Regions from separate parts of the Bacillus sp. 2175 genome, predicted to be linked through region 2. Evidence: riboswitches for the same ligand, from Rfam matches in the RefSeq annotation. Region 2 holds a riboswitch; the other holds the start of a gene.
What was found. A riboswitch is a leader RNA that binds a small molecule or an ion and turns the genes downstream of it on or off. The one in region 2 is predicted to bind S-adenosylmethionine.
Positions count from the first base shown of each region.

Region 1: it holds a riboswitch for S-adenosylmethionine, as region 2 does, so the genes downstream of both, ACXKY9_RS06615 (Na+/H+ antiporter NhaC family protein) here and mtnK (S-methyl-5-thioribose kinase) in region 2, are expected to answer to the same signal.

Region 1 covers NZ_CM173819.1:1,208,872-1,219,986, reverse strand. The annotation lists gene brnQ3 (branched-chain amino acid transport system II carrier protein BrnQ3) at 1-197, shown strand, start outside; gene ACXKY9_RS06645 (DUF3922 domain-containing protein) at 222-560, opposite strand; gene ACXKY9_RS06640 (response regulator) at 733-1,365, opposite strand; gene ACXKY9_RS06635 (sensor histidine kinase) at 1,362-2,417, opposite strand; gene liaF (cell wall-active antibiotics response protein LiaF) at 2,417-3,157, opposite strand; gene ACXKY9_RS06625 (PspA/IM30 family protein) at 3,264-3,926, opposite strand; gene ACXKY9_RS06620 (lmo0954 family membrane protein) at 3,974-4,330, opposite strand; gene ACXKY9_RS06615 (Na+/H+ antiporter NhaC family protein) at 4,513-5,829, opposite strand; SAM riboswitch class I at 5,924-6,029, opposite strand; gene ACXKY9_RS06610 (ribonuclease FAU-1 family protein) at 6,150-6,668, opposite strand; gene gltP (glutamate/aspartate:proton symporter GltP) at 6,737-8,011, opposite strand; gene ACXKY9_RS06600 (murein hydrolase activator EnvC family protein) at 8,507-9,763, shown strand; gene ACXKY9_RS06595 (hypothetical protein) at 9,865-10,029, shown strand; gene ACXKY9_RS06590 (sodium-dependent transporter) at 10,057-11,115, opposite strand, start outside.
Region 2 covers NZ_CM173819.1:3,808,950-3,820,009, forward strand. The annotation lists gene ACXKY9_RS19600 (alpha/beta hydrolase) at 1-540, opposite strand, end outside; gene ACXKY9_RS19605 (ArsR/SmtB family transcription factor) at 734-1,045, opposite strand; gene gapN (NADP-dependent glyceraldehyde-3-phosphate dehydrogenase) at 1,597-3,033, shown strand; gene ACXKY9_RS19615 (ArsR/SmtB family transcription factor) at 3,271-3,633, shown strand; gene ACXKY9_RS19620 (NADH:flavin oxidoreductase/NADH oxidase family protein) at 3,650-4,882, shown strand; partial or broken gene ACXKY9_RS19625 (S-methyl-5-thioribose-1-phosphate isomerase) at 5,135-5,578, opposite strand; gene ACXKY9_RS19630 (IS4-like element IS231C family transposase) at 5,671-7,107, shown strand; partial or broken gene ACXKY9_RS19635 (s-methyl-5-thioribose-1-phosphate isomerase) at 7,236-7,883, opposite strand; gene mtnK (S-methyl-5-thioribose kinase) at 7,880-9,061, opposite strand; SAM riboswitch class I at 9,152-9,293, opposite strand; gene ACXKY9_RS19645 (carbon-nitrogen family hydrolase) at 9,365-10,228, opposite strand; gene ACXKY9_RS19650 (pyridoxal phosphate-dependent aminotransferase) at 10,243-11,060, shown strand, end outside.

The DNA of each region.
Region 1 (11,115 bases), 2.6 Mb from region 2:
TTGATGGATTAAAACAAGGTGGTATTTCAGTTTCATTTATCACACCATATTTTGAATTTATCCCTTTATATAATGAAGGAATCGGTTGGCTAATACCAGCATTAGCAGGAGCTCTTATTGGTCTTGCAATGGCTAAGTTAAGCGGTACGAAAAAAGTTCCATTAGTAACCGAATCTCACGAAGTAAAAGCCTCCTAAAAAAACTCCCAAAAGGGAGTTTTTTTACATTTGATACGCAGTATGATTAAAACTGCTTATTTTATAAGCCTTCGTATAATATTCAATATTCGTATCAACTGTTTCTACCTTGACAACATCATAGTGCTCTTCTTGCTTTACTAAAAATAAATAGTATTCCTCTGTTGCCTCAATAATCGCAATTTTATCTGTTTCAACATTATATTGTTCACAAAGCGCTTGTAATGCGTTCACATAATCCCCTAATTTTTTAGACTTATCCATTCCGAATATAGTTTGAACTAACATATACATTCTCCCCTTTATATGTACTGTTAACACCTCAATGATAACGCTTACATTATTTATCGTCAATAAAAACATTCAATTGTTTTAACACCAAATCTATATTGTATCGAGCCAATAATCAGCGAGGAATTCCCCGCCAATTAAAGTTTCACTTTATCCCGCATTAACTGCCCGTAAAAGCCCGATTGGTGAGGGCTGATAATCAGTGGGAGAGGAACAACCTCCCACTGATTAAAGTTTCACTTTATCACTTCGTTAATTGATGCCTAAATGCATAAATAACCGCCTGAGTACGGTCACTTACATTCAATTTATTTAATATATTACTCACATGTGTCTTTACCGTTTTCAGTGCAATAAATAACTCGTCCGCAATCTCTTGATTACTTTTTCCCTCTGCAATTAATAACAAAATCTCAAACTCTCTTTCCGTTAAATCATCATGCAAAGGTTGCTCTTTCTTTTGACGCATACGGGACATCATTTTCCCGGTAACTTTCGGCTCTAATACTGTTTCTCCATCATAAGTAGCTCGTACAGCATCAGCAATATCACTTGCTCTTGATGTTTTTAATAAGTAGCTGGTCGCCCCAGCCTCAATAACAGGATACAATTTTTCGTCATCTAAAAAGCTTGTTACAACTACAATTTTTGCTTCTGGCCATTCTTGAATAATAGCGCGTGTTGCTTCGACACCGTCCATCTCATCCATAACAAGGTCCATTAAAATAATATCCGGCCTTAATTGCAATGCTAATTGTGATCCTTTTCTTCCATTCTCAGCTTCCCCTACTACTTCAATATCTGGCTGTGTAGATAAATATGCCGATACACCCATACGAACCATTTCATGATCATCGACAAGCAATACTTTTATCATACTTCTCCCCCTCTCTCAATCATAATCGGTACTTTTACTTCTATTTGTGTACCTTTGGCCGGGAAACTAAGTACCTTAAGTGTCCCACCAATTTCATGAACACGCTCTTGCATCGATCTTAGGCCATATGAACCAGCCTTATTAACCCCTACTTCAAACCCAACGCCGTCATCAATGATTTTTAAAATCGCATATTGATCAATTTTTCGAAGGCGCACTTCTGTTTTCTTTGCCTTCGCGTGTCGCAACGTGTTTGATAGCGCCTCTTGCACAATACGGAATAAATGATCTTCTACACCTTTTTTTAATTCTATTGGCTCAATAAGCCATTCAATTTTCATATGTTGTTTTCGCGATAATTCCGTTAATAATTCCTCTATACCTTCTGTCAGTTTCTTACCTTCCAATTGTACAGGACGTAAATGAAGGAGCAATGCTCTCATTTCTGATTGAGCATTTACAACCATATTTTCAACAAGTTGCAATTGTTTTTTTGTCACATCTGGAAATTCAGTTATTTGTTCATTAATCGCTGACATCATCATCGACATTGCGAAAAGCTGCTGACTTACTGAATCATGCAACTCCCTTGCTAAACGATGCCTTTCTTGAGAAATCGCTTCTTGTCTCATCTCTTCATTCCAATGAGCTCGTTCATTCGTTACTTTTTGAAAGAGTCCAGCTTGCTCCTCTAATCGACGAGCCAGAACGATTACTTTTCGTTCCACTTCATGAAATTCATCATCTGCAGTAAACGAAACATCGCTCGGAAAATTCCCTCGCTCTACTTCAAATAGAAACGTATTTAATCCTTGTATACGCTGCTCTATATAGTAACCGATTGCATATCCTACAATTCCCCCGATAAGTAAACTTGTAGTCATAATAAACAAGCCAATTGGAACAGAAGCGATGGATTCCTTCCATAATAAATCATACACTTGTTGCTCGCTTTTCCATACATATACAATTGTACAAATGAGTGCGATACTAACAGAGGACAACATAGAATAACGAATATACATCCACGAAATATTTTTTTGTTTCTTCATTATACTTTCCTCACTTCCGTGTCGCCTACGACAAGCGAAGAAATAATTTTAATACGTCGAGGAGCCTCTTTATACTGCTCTGTTCTAAATGTAACATTGCGGTTAAACCCTGTCTCTTCATAACCTGGCAAGAGCACACGCCCGACAATAACAGAATGATTTAAAGAAAGTTCAATATCATATGGCACATATAAACGAATATTACCAACGACACCTCGAATAACAATTACCGTTTCCCCTTCTGGAATCATAGCAGTTGTTAAATCTATTTCCACATCACAAGCACCATATTGAACATTAATATCCTCAAGTTCATAAATATGATCCATCATTCGCACATTGCCTACAAACATATTTTTTAAATATGGTTCTGTACGATATATTTGCTTCTCTTCGTCTATCATCCCTTTTTCTTTAATTTCAACCTTCATTGCTTTTTGCTGATGCCCTTGTTGAATCAATTGATAACCAATTAAAGCTAAACAAGCAAATACGACAAGAACAAATGCTGCTGATGAAAATAAGAAGAATAAAAATACGATACCACCAACAAATAAAAATACATTTCCCCGTACATAACGATTCTTTTTACGATAATGCCTTCCAAACATAAGCATAATAAATGCAAAAATGAGACCACCTGGTTCAAAATGTCCAAGTATCATATCAAGAAAAAGACCGAACCCAAATATGATGAGGAGCATCCCCATTAATTGTGTCTTTGAAAAATGTTTCTTCATTTCAGCTCCCCCCTTCTTGTCACATATACATAGAAGAAAAGGCATTGCTTTCCAACACCTTTTCTCCTATCACTATATCATAAGCCTGTTTTATAATATACTACTATTATTTTGTTAACTCTTTCGTTAACGATACATCATTCTTTTCTTTCATTTCACGCTCAAGTTTTGCAATTTTCATATCAAATGTGTCACGCTCATGCTCTTCATTCATACGAGTTTCTAAGTCACGAATATGATCTTCAATCTCTTCAAATCGTAAGAATGGATTATTTTCATCCATTTTATGCATCGCAGTATTCATACGACGATTTGCATGTGCCATATTTTCACGTGCCATTAGTTCCATACGCTTTGCGTGCATTTCTTTTAATTTATTTTTCATTTCAGAAAGACGACGCTCTAACTCATCAATTTGCTCTACAACACCTGCATACATTTCTTCTAATCGAGTTACTTGCCCTTCATAATAAGCTACCTCTTCTAACGCACGTTCGTGCAATTGTAATTCACCTGCTTCTTGAGCAATGATAGCTTGCTTTGATCTTTTATTAACGAAATAACGTGCTTGCTCAAGCTCACGAGCAAAGTTAGATTTTAATGTTTTATGACGCTCAATTAACTTCTCAATTTTTGTTATTTCACGCTCACTATCACGTAAATATTGGTTTAACATCGCAATTGGATTTTTTCTTTCCTTCTCATCTAACACGTTATGAAAATCAGCTAAAATTGCATCGCGTACACGTCCGAATAAAGATTGTTTCATTATAAATCTTCCTCTCTTCTACTTTAATTATAATTTGATTTATTGTTTTAGTTTTTCATTAATTTGTTCCACTCATCTTCAAAGTTGCTATATGATTTAGAACTTTCTGGAGCAGATTCAACAACTACATCTTTTTCTTTTTTCCACTCACGGTATCCGTAGTATAAAACCACTAAAGCAGCGATACCGATTAATGCTGGCGAATGAGAAAGTGCAATGGATAAACCGATTAAACCAACAATACCCCAAGCTAACTTTCCAAAAAATGATTTAGCTCGCACAAATGATTTATAGCTCCAATATACAACTCCTGCTCCGATTGCGAATCCTACAATACCAGCAAGACTACCAAGAGCAATTAAAGCCAAAATACCGGCTGCGATAAACGCTAGAAATTGTTTCATCTTGTGCTTGCCTCCCTTCGATTTGATACTCTTATCTTAACTATTTTTTCATCTTTCCATAACGAGCTTAAGAACCGTTTTTAACTCAGACTTAAGACCGAGTCATATTCAGCCCTTTACGCAAAAAAAAAGTGCAGAGTCTATTCTCTGCACTTTTTTTAATTACTAACATTCATATTAAATTAAGCAGTTTTATGATACTCTTTTTTCTTAGCTACTTTCGAAAACCTTGGAAACCCAATTAAAATAGAAACAATCCCACATACTCCAACTAAAATTGGATAAAACGCATACGGTAACAATTCAACTGGAGATAACGCTGCAAATCCTGCTGCCGTTAACATTTGGGCACCGTACGGAATTAATCCTTGCACACAACATGAGAAAAGATCTAATACACTCGCTGATTTACGAGGGTCTATTTCATATTGATCTGCAATATTTTTTGCAAGCGGGCCTGTAAAAATAATTGAAATCGTATTATTCGCTGTACACATATTCGTCATACTCACTAAACCAGCAATACCAAATTCCGCTCCTTTTTTCGAACGAATATTACGTGTTAATACATTCATTAAATATTGAATACCACCATTATATTGGATTAATTCAACCATACCGCCAATTAATATAGCAAGTAATACTAACTCCATCATACCGCCCATTCCAGTCGTTACACTTTTAAAGAAACTTTCTAACGTGTAACTTCCATCTATAAGACCGATAACACCAGATAGTACAGTTCCACCAGTTAATACAATAAGTACATTCCAGCCAAGTAGCGCTGTAATTAGTACTCCTGCGTACGGTAAAATCTTTATCCAATCAAAGCTATGTGCTTTAATCTGCGTGTCACTCCCTGAAGTAACTATTACTAATAGTACAATTGTAATAATAGCCGCTGGTAACACAATTAAAAAGTTCGTTTTAAACTTATCTTTCATTTCTGTTCCTTGTGAACGAACAGCTGCGATTGTTGTATCTGAAATAAATGATAAATTATCACCAAACATCGCTCCGCCAACAACAGTAGCCATTGCAAGCGCAATTGAGATATCAGTTTGACCACTAATACCTACAGCAATCGGCGCTAATGCTGCAATTGTTCCCATTGAAGTTCCCATCGCTAATGAAATAAATGCACCAATAACAAAGATTCCAGCTACGATAAATCCTGGCGGTAAAATAGTTAATGCTAAATTAACAGTTGAGTCTACTCCGCCCATTCCTTTAGCAGTTTCAGAAAATGCACCTGCAAGCACAAAAATTAATACCATAATCATAATATCCGGATTTCCTGCACCTTTAGCGAACCGCTCTACTTTCACATTAAAACTTTCTTTACGATTCATCATTAAAGCGACTCCTACAGCAATTGAGATCGCTACAAGTATCGGCAATTTATAGAAATCACCTGTAATAATTCCAGAACCAATAAATAGCGCCAAAAATATCCCAAGTGGTAATAAAGCTAAACCATTTCCTCTCGTTTCTTTCAAAGTATCATCTCTCCCTAGTTTCAACCTTTTTCTAATGAATAACAAAAGACCTCTTCCGATGAGAAGAGGTCTTATACATCTATAAGAAACACTCTTCTCATCTTTCAAGCACACGCTTGCTGGATTTGGCACAGCACTCTGAAATCGAGTCCGCTGCCGAGGCATCGTAGGGCCAGTCCCTCCGCCTCTCTTTATAAGAAGGTTTCATATTTATTTTTTAATAATAATTTCTTTCCTAACTTTACTCGCTTACAAAACAAAAGTCAATTATTTTTTGTATAGATTTTTTTGGTAATTATACAAAAATTCGAATACAACAATCATTTTAACTTTTCTATTTCTTCTTTCAACATTGAAATCCAATAAAATTCATTATTTTTTATTGCTGCTAATATCCATTTCGTAGTGTACCAAGCTAACTCATACTCTTCCTTCGTGACATCGACACTTTTATAAGCATCCTCTAGCTCCTCTTCATCTAATACATACACCTTACCGCTAGGTAATAATACTACATCTAAATATAAATCATCAAAATACGGTAAACCACGATCGTCTATTTTATATTCTTTCGCCACATCGATATAATATTGCACTAATTTTTTCTGATCATCTAACATAGCGGTAATCGCAAAGTTTTTCCCTTCTATAAAATATTGAACCCACGTATACTGATCCGCTGCAATACAAAGTTCTTCACCATCATATTCTTTACAACTAGGCTCTCTCACCTTTTTTATATCCAGTATTCCGAGCATTCCCTCTTCCACTTGCTTAACCGTATAACTCTTTTCTATTAGCCTCTTCCACGAAGAACCGTCACCATATTTACGTTTCATTATGTCTGCTCCTCTTCTATATACAGAAAAGCTCCCACATATTATGTGAGAGCTTGTTCATATTATAATTAAGCCGCTTGACCCTTTTCAGAAATCTCTTTTAAATAAGCTTGTCCTTTTTCAGCGTCATATTGACCTTCCCACTTAGACATAACTACAGCTGCTAAAGAGTTTCCTACAACGTTAACTGCTGTACGAGCCATATCTAAAATACGGTCAATACCAGCAATGAACGCTAAGCCTTCAGGTGGAATACCTACTGTACCAAGTGTCGCTAATAATACAACGAATGATACGCCCGGTACACCTGCGATACCTTTTGATGTAACCATTAATACAAGCAATAATGTAATTTGTTGTGTAATAGATAAATCAATACCGTACATTTGCGCTAAGAAAATAGCCGCAATTGCTTGATATAAAGTTGATCCATCTAAGTTAAATGAATAACCTGTCGGAATAACGAAAGATGTAATTGCTTTCGGACAACCGAATTTCTCCATTTTCTCCATGATTTTTGGTAAAACTGTTTCTGAGCTTGCTGTAGAATACGCTAAGATCAGCTCGTCTTTTAAAATCTTAAAGAATTGGAAAATGTTAATTCCAAATATTTTCGCTGTAAGGCCTAAGACAACTACGACGAAGAAGATCATTGCCCCATATACGACAATTAGTAATTTCCCTAATGGAATTAATGAAGCAAGACCAAATGTAGAAACTGTAACACCAATTAGTGCAAACACACCAAATGGTGCAAATTTCATAACTTGGTTTGTTACGTAAAACATTGCGTCAGCTACACCTTGGAAAAATTGAAGAACTGGTCTTCCTCTTTCACCAATTGCTGCTACACCTAAACCAAATAGTACAGAGAAGAAGATAATAGCAAGCATATCTCCGTCAGCTAACGACTTCATAATGTTCGTTGGAACAATATTTACAAATGTATCTGCAAATGAATGACTTTGTACTTGCTCTGTCGTATGTGTATATTTCGAAATATCTGTCTTTGTTAACTGCTCCATATTTACGCCTTTTCCTGGTTGGAAAATATTCGCTATTAATAGACCAACAATAATTGCAATTGTTGTAATAATTTCAAAGTAAAGAATTGTTTTTCCGCCTAGTCGACCTAGTTTTTTAACATCGCCAACACCAGCAACCCCAACAACAATACTTGCTACAACAATCGGTACAACAATCATTTTAATTAATCGGATGAAAATATCACCAATTGGTTGTAAGTACTTCACAACAGCTGGATTATCAAAGAAAATCGCCCCAACCGCAATACCAAGCGCAAGCCCTATTAATATTTGCCATGCAAGTCCTATTCTTTTCATATTTGTTGTAACCCCCTCTTCGATGTGTCACTCTATCTCTCATTCTATCTCTATAAAACTAAGAAATTAAGAGTATTACATATTATTCGACAATTCACTACATTTTGTCCCTGTTAAAAATCATAAATCAAAAATTTAAATCTGACAACAAAATAACTTTGCCCGAACACAAATAATTTTCTTGACAAAAAGCAGACCCATGTCAGAAAACCTAACATGAGAACGATTCCTCACTAGTGTTTTATTAGCTTTCCAAGTAATATTTCACCTCATAAAAACGATTACTTTCCTTCTTCATTTTACAGATTAATTCCAAAATATACCTTTGTTACACATATGAATAAAATGTATGTACTATGACAATTACAGTTGAAAAATGATAAATTCCGACAAAACTTAGCAATTTTATAAAGTTTTCTTTACATTATGATTACAACGATAGACACTCTTCTTCTTATGATATATAACATTCATAGAGAAAGGAGTCAGACAACTATGAAAAAGAAATTTGCAGCGTTTAGTGTTTTAGCAGCAGGAACGATTTTTGCTTCCCCGTTACTTTCACCCGTATACGCTGAAACAAATCAAGATAAATTATCTAACATTCAATCTGAATTAGAAGGCAAACAAAGTGACTTACAAAATAAATCAGTCGAGAAAGAACAAATAGAAAAAGAAATTCAAGAATTACAGAAGAAAATTGATGAATTAACTACTTCTATTAATAAAAACGAAGCTGAATTAAACGATACAAAAAAAGAAATTAGCAAAACTCAACAAGTAATTGCTGACAAAAAGAAACATATAGAACAATTACAAACAAACATAGATACACGTCAGGAAGTTATTAAACAACGATTACAATCTATGCAAGAAAAACCTCGTACAAATATCATTACAGAGGTACTAACAAATTCTTCAAATATTGCCGATCTTGTTGATAATATGTACTCCGTAAGTTTAATATTAAACAACGATACAGATATTGTAAAAAAACAAACATCTGATCAAAATGCTGTAACGTCAGAAAAAGAGGCTGTTGAGAAAAAAGAACAACAACTGAAAGAATCTGAGCAAAAACTAGAACAAAAACAGCAAGAATTACAAAATAACCAACAACAGCAACAAACTCTTATTAACGATCTACATACGAAAGTAGCAAAAGTAGATTCAGAGATTGAAGGATTAGAAGAATCCAAAGGCATTTTAGAAAATCAACGTCAAGCTGTTCAAAAAGCAATTGAAGAAGAAAAACGGGCCGAAGAAGCTCGCCAGGCAGAAGAGGCTCGCAAACAACAAGCTACTAAATCTGCTCAAGCAACTCAAGCGGCCCCAACACCACATGATACAAACATCGGTGGCTTTATCAAACCAGCAGCTGGATCAAAAACTTCCGGATTTGGTGTACGTTCTTTAGATAACCATAAAGGAATTGACATCGCTGCTTCGGGAACGGTTCCAATTATCGCCGCTGCAGATGGCGTTGTTATTCGTTCAGAATTATCATCTAGTTACGGAAACGTAGTGTATTTATCTCACCGTATAAACGGAAAAACATATACGACAGTATATGCTCATATGAATAGCCGTTCTGTATCGAATGGACAAACTGTAAAACAAGGCGATCAGCTTGGATTTATGGGAAACACGGGCCAATCATACGGACAACATTTACACTTCGAACTTCATCTTGGAGAATGGAATGTCGGCAAGACAAACGCAGTTGACCCATCTCCTTATATCGGATTATAAAAAACCTCGGTGCCTACCGAGGTTTTTTATTTACACTTCACACAATATAGGCATTCTACATAGACTATAACTAAATGCCTATAGTTTACGGGGTGATCAATATGAATACGCAATTACAACAAAAAATAGAAGAAGCTAGAGAGACGTATATTGGCCGGATATTTACATTTGGCGGCTCAGTATTATTTTTAATCGGTTCATTCCTTGCAGTCACTACAGCCTATAAAGCATATAATCGTTTATTACACTCATCAACATCCACATAAAAAAAGACGGGAGATCCCCGCCTTTTTTTATGCAAACATTTTAAATACACCTATCGCATTTAAAAATACAATTATTACAGTTACCGGAATAACATAACGAAGTAAGAAGAACCAAATGTTAAATAACGTTTTCCCCTTCGTTTCCGTCACTTCTAATTCTTTCATCAATAACTCTTTACTCATTTTATTTGGTACAAATAATGAAATAGCTAGTACTCCTAACGGCAGCAATACGTTACTTACCGAAAAGTCAACTAAATCAAAGAATGTTTTCCCGAATATTTTCACGTCACTCATAATCCCAAATGATAAAGCTGATGGAATACCGACTGCAAAAATAAGAATACCGATTAATAATGATGCTGACGGACGCTTCTTCTCATTACCTTTCGCAACAGATGCTACTACAATTTCAAGCATTGAAATTGCTGATGTTAAAGTCGCAAAGAAGAATAAAATTAAAAACATAATAAAGAAAAATTGACCAAATGGTATTTTTGCAAATACTGCTGGAAGGACGATAAACAGTAATCCTGGTCCTTCAGTTGGTTTTACTCCTAATGCGAAAATCGCTGGGAAAATTGCTAATCCTGCAAGTACTGTAACAAAAACAGTTAAACTTACAATAGATGTTGCTGATTTCGCTAAATGTTCCTCTTTCTTTAAATACGAACTATACGTGACCATTACTGAGGCACCTACTGTTAGTGAGAAGAAAGATTGTCCCATCGCGTATAAAATCGTATCTGCTGTAAGCTTTGAAAAATCTGGCTTTAAGAAGAACTCTACTCCAGCAAAAGCACCATCGAGTGTTAACGCACGAACAATAATCGCAATAAATAAAATAAATAATAGCGGCATCATGTACTTACTTGCCTTTTCTATACCTTTCTCTACACCTTTACTTACAACAAAAATCGTACAAAGCATAAAGATAAATTGTGCTCCAATCGCACTTAATGGATTTGAAATCGTTTCACCGAACAATTGTCCATAATCAGCTGCTCCATTCCAGAAACTTCCTGTCACACTATAATATAAATAAAGTAAAATCCATCCACCTACAACACTATAAAAAGATAGTAC
Region 2 (11,060 bases):
CATAGGTATTCCAACACGACTCATAAAGAGATTTTTAGCTGTTTCGTCACGAACTTGTTGATTTTTTTGATCCAAGAATGTCATACCAATGATTCCTTTAACTTTCTTGTTTTTTGCAGCAACGTGGTAAGTTTCCATCCCACCTGCACTTAAACCATACAGTACAATGGGTCTATCATCACGTTGTTGTTCATAGTCGATATAATCACTTGCTAAATCCACCCAGTCATCATACTTTACTACAGAACCTTTTTTTACTTTTGTAACTCCATAGGTAGGCATGTCAATAGCAATCGTTTCGAATCCGTCTTTTGAAAGAGGACCTCCTAAAATCATGGACATCTGTCTACCGTTTGTACCTACTCCATGTAATAAAATAACTTTAACGGGTGCGTTTTTATTTCGAAAACAGTCTAAATGTACCTCATGTCCTTTCCAATTCCACCATTCTTCTGTTGGATGATAATTATCTGTAAAGTGATATTTTTTAGGTAAATAAGCTTGTATTTCACGCCATGCACTTTGTTCACTGTATTTCATTTCGTTTCCTCCTTAAAATGTTTAAAATAAATTTCTAAAATCATTACGTTCTAATGTTCGAACACTCGAACGCTTTGCAAGTAAAATATTATTTGACTCTTTTATCTTTGTCAATAAATATTTTTTAATTCACTTTGTAGAAAAAGTAGCATTGTAAAATACTACTTTTATCATTGTGCACACTATTTTTTAATTATTTCTTTAATTGATTATCGGTTTCTAATGATTCAATTAGTTGTTTTAATAATACAATGGAGTTGTCAAGAGAAAGGGCATAATACCTTTCAGTAGCACGTTTTTGAACAGTAACTAGATTTGCGTTTAAAAGATGCTTCAAGTGGTGTGAAATAGCTGGTCTAGATAAAGAAAGTCGGTCTACTATCTGATTTACAGACATTTCTCCTTCATCATAAAGTAACACCAATATATCTTGACGATTTAGATCCTGCAGAATTGAAAAAATAGGAGTGCATTCTCTTAATATGCCTATTGTTTTTTTGCTCATGATATCTCTCCCTGTTTAATTATTCGAACCCTTGGACGTTTATTTAGTATAGAATTTTACCAATGTTTCTGTCAAAGAGTCTTTACTCTCCTATTTAGAGATATTTTGAACTCTTATGCTTTAATGTAATCTTTTGAGTTGCAATTACATATATTCCTTGCTTGTCTTTACTATAACCCTCTGCTACAAAATAATTTAACAAATGATTATTGCAGTAATGTTATCTAAGCATCGTATCACAAATACTTTTAATTTGTATATGTTTAGCCCATGAACTTATTTTAATGGTCTCCACTTTCTTTCCCGATGTTTTTTTCTTTAAATAACATGTTATGATTCAATCGTTCGAATGATTAAACAAAAGAGTAAAGGAAATGTGCGCACATGAAAAAGCAAAAGAAAATAGATATATTAGTTTTAGAAATCTTTGTGGATGAATCAATGAAAGTTAACTTTATAAAATTACTTATAAACTAAATTGAACAAATTGAATAACATAGGATAAATTATTGGGCTTTTTGATAAGAGCCAAACTTAGAGGCGGAGGAATTATGGTGGTTAATGTATATAATTTTTATGTAAATGGAGAATGGAGAGAAAGCTCTTCAGGAGAAACAATTGAAATTTCATCTCCATATTTACACGAAGTAATTGGACAAGTACAAGCAATTACTTGCGGAGAAGTAGATGAAGCAATTGCATCTGCAAAAGAAGCTCAAAAATCATGGGCTAAAGCTTCCCTACAAGATCGCGCAAAATACTTATATAAATGGGCTGATGAGCTCGTAAATATGCAGGATGAAATTGCCGATATCATTATGAAAGAAGTCGGTAAAGGCTATAAAGATGCGAAGAAAGAAGTTGTTCGTACAGCTGACTTCATTCGTTACACAATCGAAGAAGCTTTACATATGCACGGAGAAAGCATGATGGGCGATAGCTTCCCTGGCGGAACGAAATCGAAACTTGCGATCATCCAACGCGCACCACTTGGTGTTGTATTAGCAATCGCACCATTTAACTACCCGGTAAACTTATCTGCTGCAAAACTTGCACCAGCATTAATTATGGGTAATGCTGTTATTTTCAAACCAGCAACTCAAGGTGCAATTAGCGGTATTAAAATGGTTGAAGCACTTCATAAAGCTGGCCTTCCAAAAGGTCTTGTAAACGTAGCTACAGGACGCGGTTCTGCAATTGGGGACTATTTAGTAGGGCACGAAGGCATCAATATGGTATCGTTCACAGGTGGTACAAACACAGGTAAGCATTTAGCGAAAACAGCTGCAATGATTCCACTTGTATTAGAACTTGGCGGTAAAGATCCTGGTATCGTTCGTGAAGATGCTGATTTACAAGATGCTGCAAACCATATCGTAAGCGGTGCATTCTCTTACTCTGGTCAACGTTGTACAGCTATTAAGCGTGTACTTGTACACGAAAACGTAGCAGACGAGCTTGTTGACTTATTAAAAGCGCAAGTAGCGGAACTATCAGTTGGATCTCCAGAGAAAGATAGCACAATCGTTCGATTAATCGATGACAAGTCTGCTGACTTCGTTCAAGGTTTAGTTGACGACGCTGTAGAAAAAGGTGCTACGATTGTTATCGGTAACAAACGTGAGCGTAACTTAATTTACCCAACATTAATCGACCACGTAAAAGAAGAAATGAAAGTTGCTTGGGAAGAGCCATTCGGTCCAATCCTTCCAATCATCCGCGTTTCTTCAGATGAGCAAGCAATTGAAATTGCTAACAAATCAGAGTTCGGCTTACAAGCAAGTGTCTTCACAAAAGACATTAACAAAGCATTTGCAATTGCTAATAAAATCGAAACTGGTTCTGTTCAAATTAACGGACGTACAGAGCGCGGCCCTGACCACTTCCCATTCATCGGTGTAAAAGGTTCAGGTATGGGTGCACAAGGTATTCGTAAGAGCCTTGAGTCTATGACACGTGAAAAGGTAACTGTATTGAATTTTAAATAGGCAATCAAAACAAGTGGCAATAAAAAGAGGAAGCATATCCTATTTTTAGAGTCACTTGTTTTTGGATTAGATTCATAAAACTTATTACTTCAAGCAAAGCTAATTTTAAAAATAATTGTGGAAACTTACTGTAAAAATTGGGAATGAAATTCAATGGTCTCCATTTTCTTTCCCATTGATTATTCGTGAAATAATTATGATAAGATTTGAATGGTTCAATCGATTAAACGAAGGGAGATGCAGTGGATGAAGAATGTACAAAAATTGAATAAATTAACAGATGATTTTAAAGCATGCCAAACTGTCTTAACAGCGATTGGAGACTCCACACGACAATCGATCATTGTTACCTTAATTGAAGCGGGCTGTGGAGATGGAATGAGAGTAGGCGAAATCACACGTAAAACACATTTATCACGTCCTGCTGTTTCCCATCACATAAAAGTGCTAAAAGACGCAAAGGTTGTCAATGTAAGACGTGTTGCGACGATGAATTTTTATTACATTGACCCGGAAAATAATAGTTTAAAAATGGTGAAAAATTTACTTCAACAGATGGATGATTACATTGATGAGCATTGGGAGCCATCAAATAAATAAAGAAAGGATAGAAAAAATGAAAAAGACTCTTTTAAATACGACGATGAATAGATCAACTACATTCACTGTGAAAAACCGCTTTTATAAAGCTGCGATGAGTGAAACAATGGCAACAAAAAGCAATAATCCAACAGAAGAACTAGTAAAACTATATGGTCGTTGGGCACAAGGTGGGGCTGGTTTACTCATGACTGGAAATGTCATGATTGATCGTGAGGCACTTGGCGAACCGGGAAATGTCGTTATTGAAGATGAACGTGATTTAGATATCTTAAAAAGATGGGCAAAATCTGGGACGCAAAATGGGACACAGCTTTGGATGCAAATCAATCATCCCGGTAAACAATCTCCGAAAACATTATCTAAAAATCCGGTTGCTCCAAGCGCCATTCCACTTACTGGTGATATTAAAGATTTCTTCAATAAACCAAGAGAATTAACATCAGATGAAATTTGGCAGTTAATCAAACGATTTGGCAATGCCGCTCGTATTGCCAAAAAGGCTGGTTTTACTGGTGTTCAAATCCATGCAGCCCATGGTTATTTAATCAATCAATTTTTATCCCCTCATCATAATCAGCGCCAAGATGAATGGGGAGGAGATTTAAATGGGCGTATGAAATTTTTAATTGAAACCTATTATGAAATTCGTAAACAAGTCGGTGAGAAATTCCCAATCGGGTTAAAACTAAATTCTGCTGACTTTCAGCGTGGTGGTTTCACCGAGGAAGAATCGATGAAAGTACTAAAAAAAATGGACGATTTGGGTATGGATTTAATTGAAATTTCTGGTGGGAATTATGAAAATCCTAAAATGTTTGAGGGAGTACGTGAAAGTACAAAAAAACGTGAAGCATATTTTTTAGATTATGCTCAAAAGGCTCGAACACTCGTACAAGCGGTACTGGTCGTAACAGGCGGTTTCCGTTCCGAAGAAGGTATGAATGAGGCAATTGAAAGTGGAGCTGTAGACATGGTTGGCGTTGGAAAGCTATTTGCATTAAACCCTGATTTTCCAAACCAGATTATTCATGGCAATTATTACACAGTTACGATCAAGCCAATTCGAACAGGTGTGAAAAAGCTAGATAAAAAAATATCTTCTATGTTAGAGCTTACTTGGTATGAACATCAATTTAAATTGATGGGCAAAGGAAAAGAACCAAATCCTAATCATAGTGTATGGAAAACAGTACTACAAATGATAATCGAAAATGGAACAAATGCATTTCAAAAGAGACGTGCATAAATAAAATATAGTGTATTGTTATATTATTGGCTCAATACATTTCAAAATATGTTTTGAATAAAAGTAGTAATAGAGGCTATAAAAAATAGGTGTATCAACACTTTGCTTGATACACCTATTTTCATGGTTTTAATCGCTAATTGTGTTAATAAAAAACATGTCGTGATAAAAGGAGTGGATTCCCCACCTTTTTTATTATCATATAATTGTTTAACAACATGCCTTCGTGGCTAGAGTTAGCCCTAAAATCCATTATTCTTGTTCTTCAGTAAAATATGTATTAGCTTGTTTTTCAAATAATGATGCAATTTCTCGTTTATAGTCCCCGCGTATAATACCTTTCTCAGTAATAATTCCTGTAATTAATTCATTCGGCGTTATGTCAAATGCTGGATTATAAACATCCGTTCCAATTGGTGCTACTTGTTTTCCAAAGATTTTCGTAACTTCTGTTTCATCTCTTTCTTCAATAATAATTTCAGCTCCAGTTTCTTTCGTAACATCAAATGTTGACAGTGGAGCAGCAACGTAAAATGGGATATTAAAGTGCTTTGCTAAAATAGCTAAATTCATTGTCCCTATTTTATTTGCCGTATCTCCATTTGCGACAATTCGATCCGCCCCTACAATAATTGCATTTATTTCTTTCGTTTGAATAGCATGAGCTGCAGTATTATCTGTAATAAGGGTCACATCACATGCCCATCAACTTAAGAATTTGCACTACCCCCAAGTGTCAAAAAACGTTATTCTTTCTAAAAAGCTAGCTAGAAAGGATGACATTTTTTATGAATCTTTCAATTCAAGATGAATTACAACTATTTTCTGAAGAGCTGTATCGTCATTTAACCCCTTCTCTTTTGGAAGAACTCGCTAAAGAATTAGGTTTTGTAAAAAGAAAACGAAAGTTTTCAGGAAATGAATTAGCTACCATATGTATCTGGGTCAGTCAACGTACAGCGAGTGATTCTCTCGTTCGACTATGCAGTCAATTACACGCCGCCACAGGCACTCTTATGAGTCCAGAAGGACTCAATAAACGCTTTGATAAAAAAGCGGTTGAATTTTTGAAATATATTTTTTCTGCATTATGGAAAAGTAAACTTTGTAAAACATCAGCCATTTCAAGTGCAGCACTCACGTATTTTCAACGAATCCGTATTTTAGATGCGACGATTTTCCAAGTACCGAAACATTTAGCACATGTATATCCTGGGTCAGGTGGTTGTGCACAAACTGCAGGTATCAAGATTCAATTAGAATATGACTTACACAGCGGACAGTTTTTAAACTTCCAGGTAGGTCCTGGAAAAAATAATGATAAAACATTTGGAACAGATTGCTTAGATACCTTACGGCCGGGTGATCTGTGTATTCGTGATTTAGGATATTTTTCATTGGAAGACTTAGATCAAATGGATCAACGTGGCGTGTGCTATATATCAAGACTTAAGTTAAACCATACCGTCTATACGAAAAATCCATTTCCAGAATACTTTCGAAATGGGACAATCAAAAAACAGTCACAGTATATCCAAGTTGATTTAGAGAACATTATGCACACGTTAAAACCAGGACAAACGTATGAAATAAAAGAGTCGTATATTGGCAAGAATCAAAGATTATTTACAAGAGTAATTATCTACCGATTAACAGAGGAACAAATACTGGAACGTAGAAAAAAACAAAGCTATACCGAAAGTAAAAAGGGGATTACATTTTCAGAAAAGAGTAAACGATTAACGGGTATCAACATATATGTTACGAATACGCCTTGGGAAGTGGTTCCGATGGAACAAATCCATGATTTTTACTCCCTCCGCTGGCAGATCGAAATCATATTTAAAACGTGGAAATCTCTATTTCAAATTCATCATTGGCAAACTATCAAACAAGAGCGATTAGAATGCCATGTGTATGGAAAACTCATTGCCATTTTTATATGTTCTTCCACGATGTTTAAGATGCGCCAACTTCTGTTGCAAAAGCACAAAAGAGAACTAAGCGAATATAAAGCAATTGGGATGATTCAAGATCATCTATCCCTGTTATATCAAGCGATACAGAGAAACACCCGTATAATAACAAAGGTTTTAATCCGCCTGTTTACCCTACTAAAGAAAAATGGCCGGAAATCCCATCGATATGAGAAGAAAACTATCTTTGATATTATGGGTGTTGTCTATGAGTATAATGGATTGAGAAAACAAAAGAAAGCTGCATAAGAAAAAAATGAAACCCGTTAGGGTTTATTTCGTATGCTCATTTTTAAGAGGATTATACTGTTTAAAAGTTTGTTCATTTCAATTAATGGAAAACCGTAGAGTTTCTATCCTTAAGTTGATGGGCATGGGGTCACATCAATATTTGCTTGCTTCAATTCCCAGGTCGTTAAGCGACCACCTTGTAAAACTGGTCTCGTTTCACACGCATATGCATGTAAACGCACACCTTTCTCTTTTCCAATATAAAAGGGAGCTAATGCAGTTCCATATCTGGCAGTTGCGATACTTCCAGCGTTACAGATTGTTAAAATATTATCGCCATCTTTAAAACATGTTAACGCATATTCCCCAATATTTCGGCACACCTCTTCATCTTCCTGCTGAATGCGAAGCGCTTCTTCTTCTAATGTTTTTTGTGCTTCTTTTATTGTAGTAATCTCTCGAATAGATTCTCTCATACGATCAATTGCCCAAAATAAATTTACTGCTGTCGGGCGTGACGTTCCTAAATAATTACAATCTCTATTAAACTTCTTTTGAAATTCTTCAATATGTACAGTGTTATATTTTTTTGATGCAAGCGCCAAGCCAAATGCAGCTACAATTCCAATTGCAGGCGCTCCTCGTACTTCTAACATTACGATGCTTTTCCAAACCTCTTCAATAGTCGTCAATGTTTTGTATTCTGTGCTATGCGGCAATTTCGTTTGATTTAATACCGCAATTGCATCACCTTTCCAGCTTACAGATCTCGGAACAGTAACAATTGTACTCACGCTTTTACGCCCCCTGAAACTGTCTGTTGAAATAATATTCGAAACAGTTGAATATCAGCACTTTTAGATTCATATTTTATTAGTTCTTTACCTAAGGATAGCGCTTGTTTCTTAGCTTGAATTCTTGTTTCTTTATTTTCTATTTCATCTAAATCTGCTACATGAGCTAAACCAATTGTTCTACGAATCAGTTCACATCCGGCAAATCCAACTGCATCAGTAAAGATATTTTGCAAAATAATTGGTAACCATTGTTTTTCTTTCGTATATGCTTCTACACCTTCTCCAATCCATAACTTTGTAAAAGTTTCTACAAAATAACTCCACGTCTTTTCTATATGGAAAAATAGTACACTTCTTTTTTCTTCTTCTCTAGATAAAGCATTTAATAATAGATTTGCAATAAATTGACCTATGTCAAATCCAAATGGGCCATATGTCGCAAATTCTGGATCAATCACTTTCGTTTCAGAAGGTGACGAAAAAATACTACCAGTATGTAAATCACCATGAATAAGAGTTTCTTTTCTTGTTAAGAACTTATATTTATATTGTGCTACTTTTAGTTTTAAAGTTTTATCACTCCAAAGTTCATCAACCACGAGCTGTAAATCTGGCTCATAATCATTTGTATCATAATGTCCAAACGGATCTGTAAACACTAAATCCTCTGTAATTTTACAAAGGTCCGGATTTACAAAGGTACCTTCTAGTACCCTCTTCTCTTCTGACTGTAAACCAAAATCTGAAGTATAAAATAAAACATGTGCTAGAAAACGGCCGATATGCTGGGATAAAAGCGGATATTCTTCTCCGTCTATTAATCCTTTTCTTGTAATTGTTAGTCTTGATAAGTCTTCTATTACCGTTATCGCTAACTCTTCATCATGACTGTACACTACTGGAACATAATCCGGTACATACTGCGCAAAAATTTGTAATGCCTTGCTTTCAATCGTTGCTCTTTTTATAGACAATGGCCAGCTTTCACCAACTACTTTCGCATAAGGCAGTGCTTGTTTTATTATAATTGATTTCTCTCCATCATCTAATTTGAACACGTAATTTAAGTTTCCGTCTCCAATTTCATGACAAACGACATTTGCCTTCGCTTCAAAATAGCCATGATCTTTCGCATATTGTACAGCTGTTATTTCTGTTAATGAATAATATCCCATCGTCTTCTCCCCCTTTTTAAATTCAGAGGTTTTTCTAACATAGAAAAACCTCTTTCCACTAAGAAAGAGGTTTGAAGTTTATCTTCTCCCCTCTTATCTGCCAGAAGGTTTTACTTTCTGCTGGAATTAGCACCGTGCCTTTTGGCGTAATAAACGCCCCATTTCACAATGGTATTACGGTCGGTTGCTGGGCTTCATCGGGCCAAATCCCTCCACCTGCTCTTGATAAGAGTTGTATAATTTTTTGAATTTTTAACTTTATGTTGAAGACTATACCAAGAATAAAAATCACTTGTCAACATTTTATTTGTATAATTCTGGACGGCGATCCGCAAAAACCGGAATTCCTTTACGTACTTCTTTAATTTTCTCGAATTCAAGCTCTCCAAATAAAATTGATTCCTCTTCATTCGCCTCTACTACAACTTCACCCCAAGGGTCCACAATTAAAGAATGACCCGCAAATACATTATTTGGATCCTTTCCTGCTCTATTACACGCAACAACATAACACTGATTTTCAACTGCTCTTGCTTGCAATAGCAAACGCCAATGTGCTAAACGAACTAATGGCCATTCTGCTACAACAAATAATACTTTTGCCCCTTTAGCAGTATGGACACGCATCCACTCTGGAAAACGAATATCATAACAAATTGTTCCAGCGCATTCGACATCATCTAGCTTAAATTCGCCCGTACCATTACCGGCTATTAAATATTTATGTTCATCCATAAGCTGAAATAAATGTACTTTACTATATTCGTTGACTAGCTGTCCTTCATTATTTACAACATACATCGTATTTGTAACGCCTTGCTCTGTTTGCTTTGCTATAGAACCACCAACAATATGTATATCATATTGCTTCGCCCATTCTATTAACTTTTCTTTCGTTTCCACTCCATCCCTATCTGCAATTTCAGAAAGTCTCGTTAAATCATATCCTGTTGTCCATAGTTCTGGTAAGACGATAACATCTGGCCTTTCCTTCATAGCTTCGCTTATTTTATTTTTAGCATTCTCAATATTTTTTTCTACATCTCCAAAAACAATATCCATTTGAATACATGCGACTTTCATTTTTTCAGCCCCATTCTTATTTTTTTCTTTACAAAATACTGGAAAGATTATATCATTTGTCACTAGAATTGTAACAACTTTCAAAAGAGGTGGAAAGTATGAAATTATTTCAACCTTCTGAGATAGTAACATCATTGCCAACACAATTTTTCGCTTCACTTGTTGCAAAAGTTAACAAAGTCGTTGCAGCTGGTCACGATGTTATTAATCTAGGTCAAGGTAATCCAGATCAACCAACACCGCAGCATATCGTAAAAGCTTTACAAGATGCTGCCGAAAAGACCATTCATCATAAATATCCGCCATTTCGCGGACATGAAAGCTTAAAGGAAGCCGTGGCTACATTCTATAAACGTGAATACGGCGTCGAATTAAACCCAAAAACTGAAGTTGCTATTTTGTTTGGCGGGAAGGCTGGACTAGTAGAATTACCGATTTGTTTTACAAATCCTGGTGATACGATTCTCGTTCCGGATCCAGGTTATCCAGATTATTTATCCGGGGTTGCTTTAGCAAAAGCACACTTTGAAACAATGCCGCTTATTGCAGAAAATAACTTTTTACCAGATTATACAAACATTGATGACTCTATTGCAGAGCGTGCAAAATTAATGTTTTTAAACTATCCAAATAATCCTACCGGTGCTACTGCATCAAAAGATTTTTTTGATGCAACCATTCACTTTGCTAATAAACATAATATATTAGTTGTTCACGATTTTGCTTATGGCGCTATCGGATTTGATGGTCAAAAACCTGTTAGTTTCTTGCAAGCAGATGGTGCGAAAGATATAGGAATTGAAATTTACACATTATCAAAAACTTTCAATATGGCTGGCTGGCGCATCGCTTTTGCTGTAGGGAATGAAAGTGTGATTGAAACAATTAACCTATTACAAGATCATATGTATGTTAG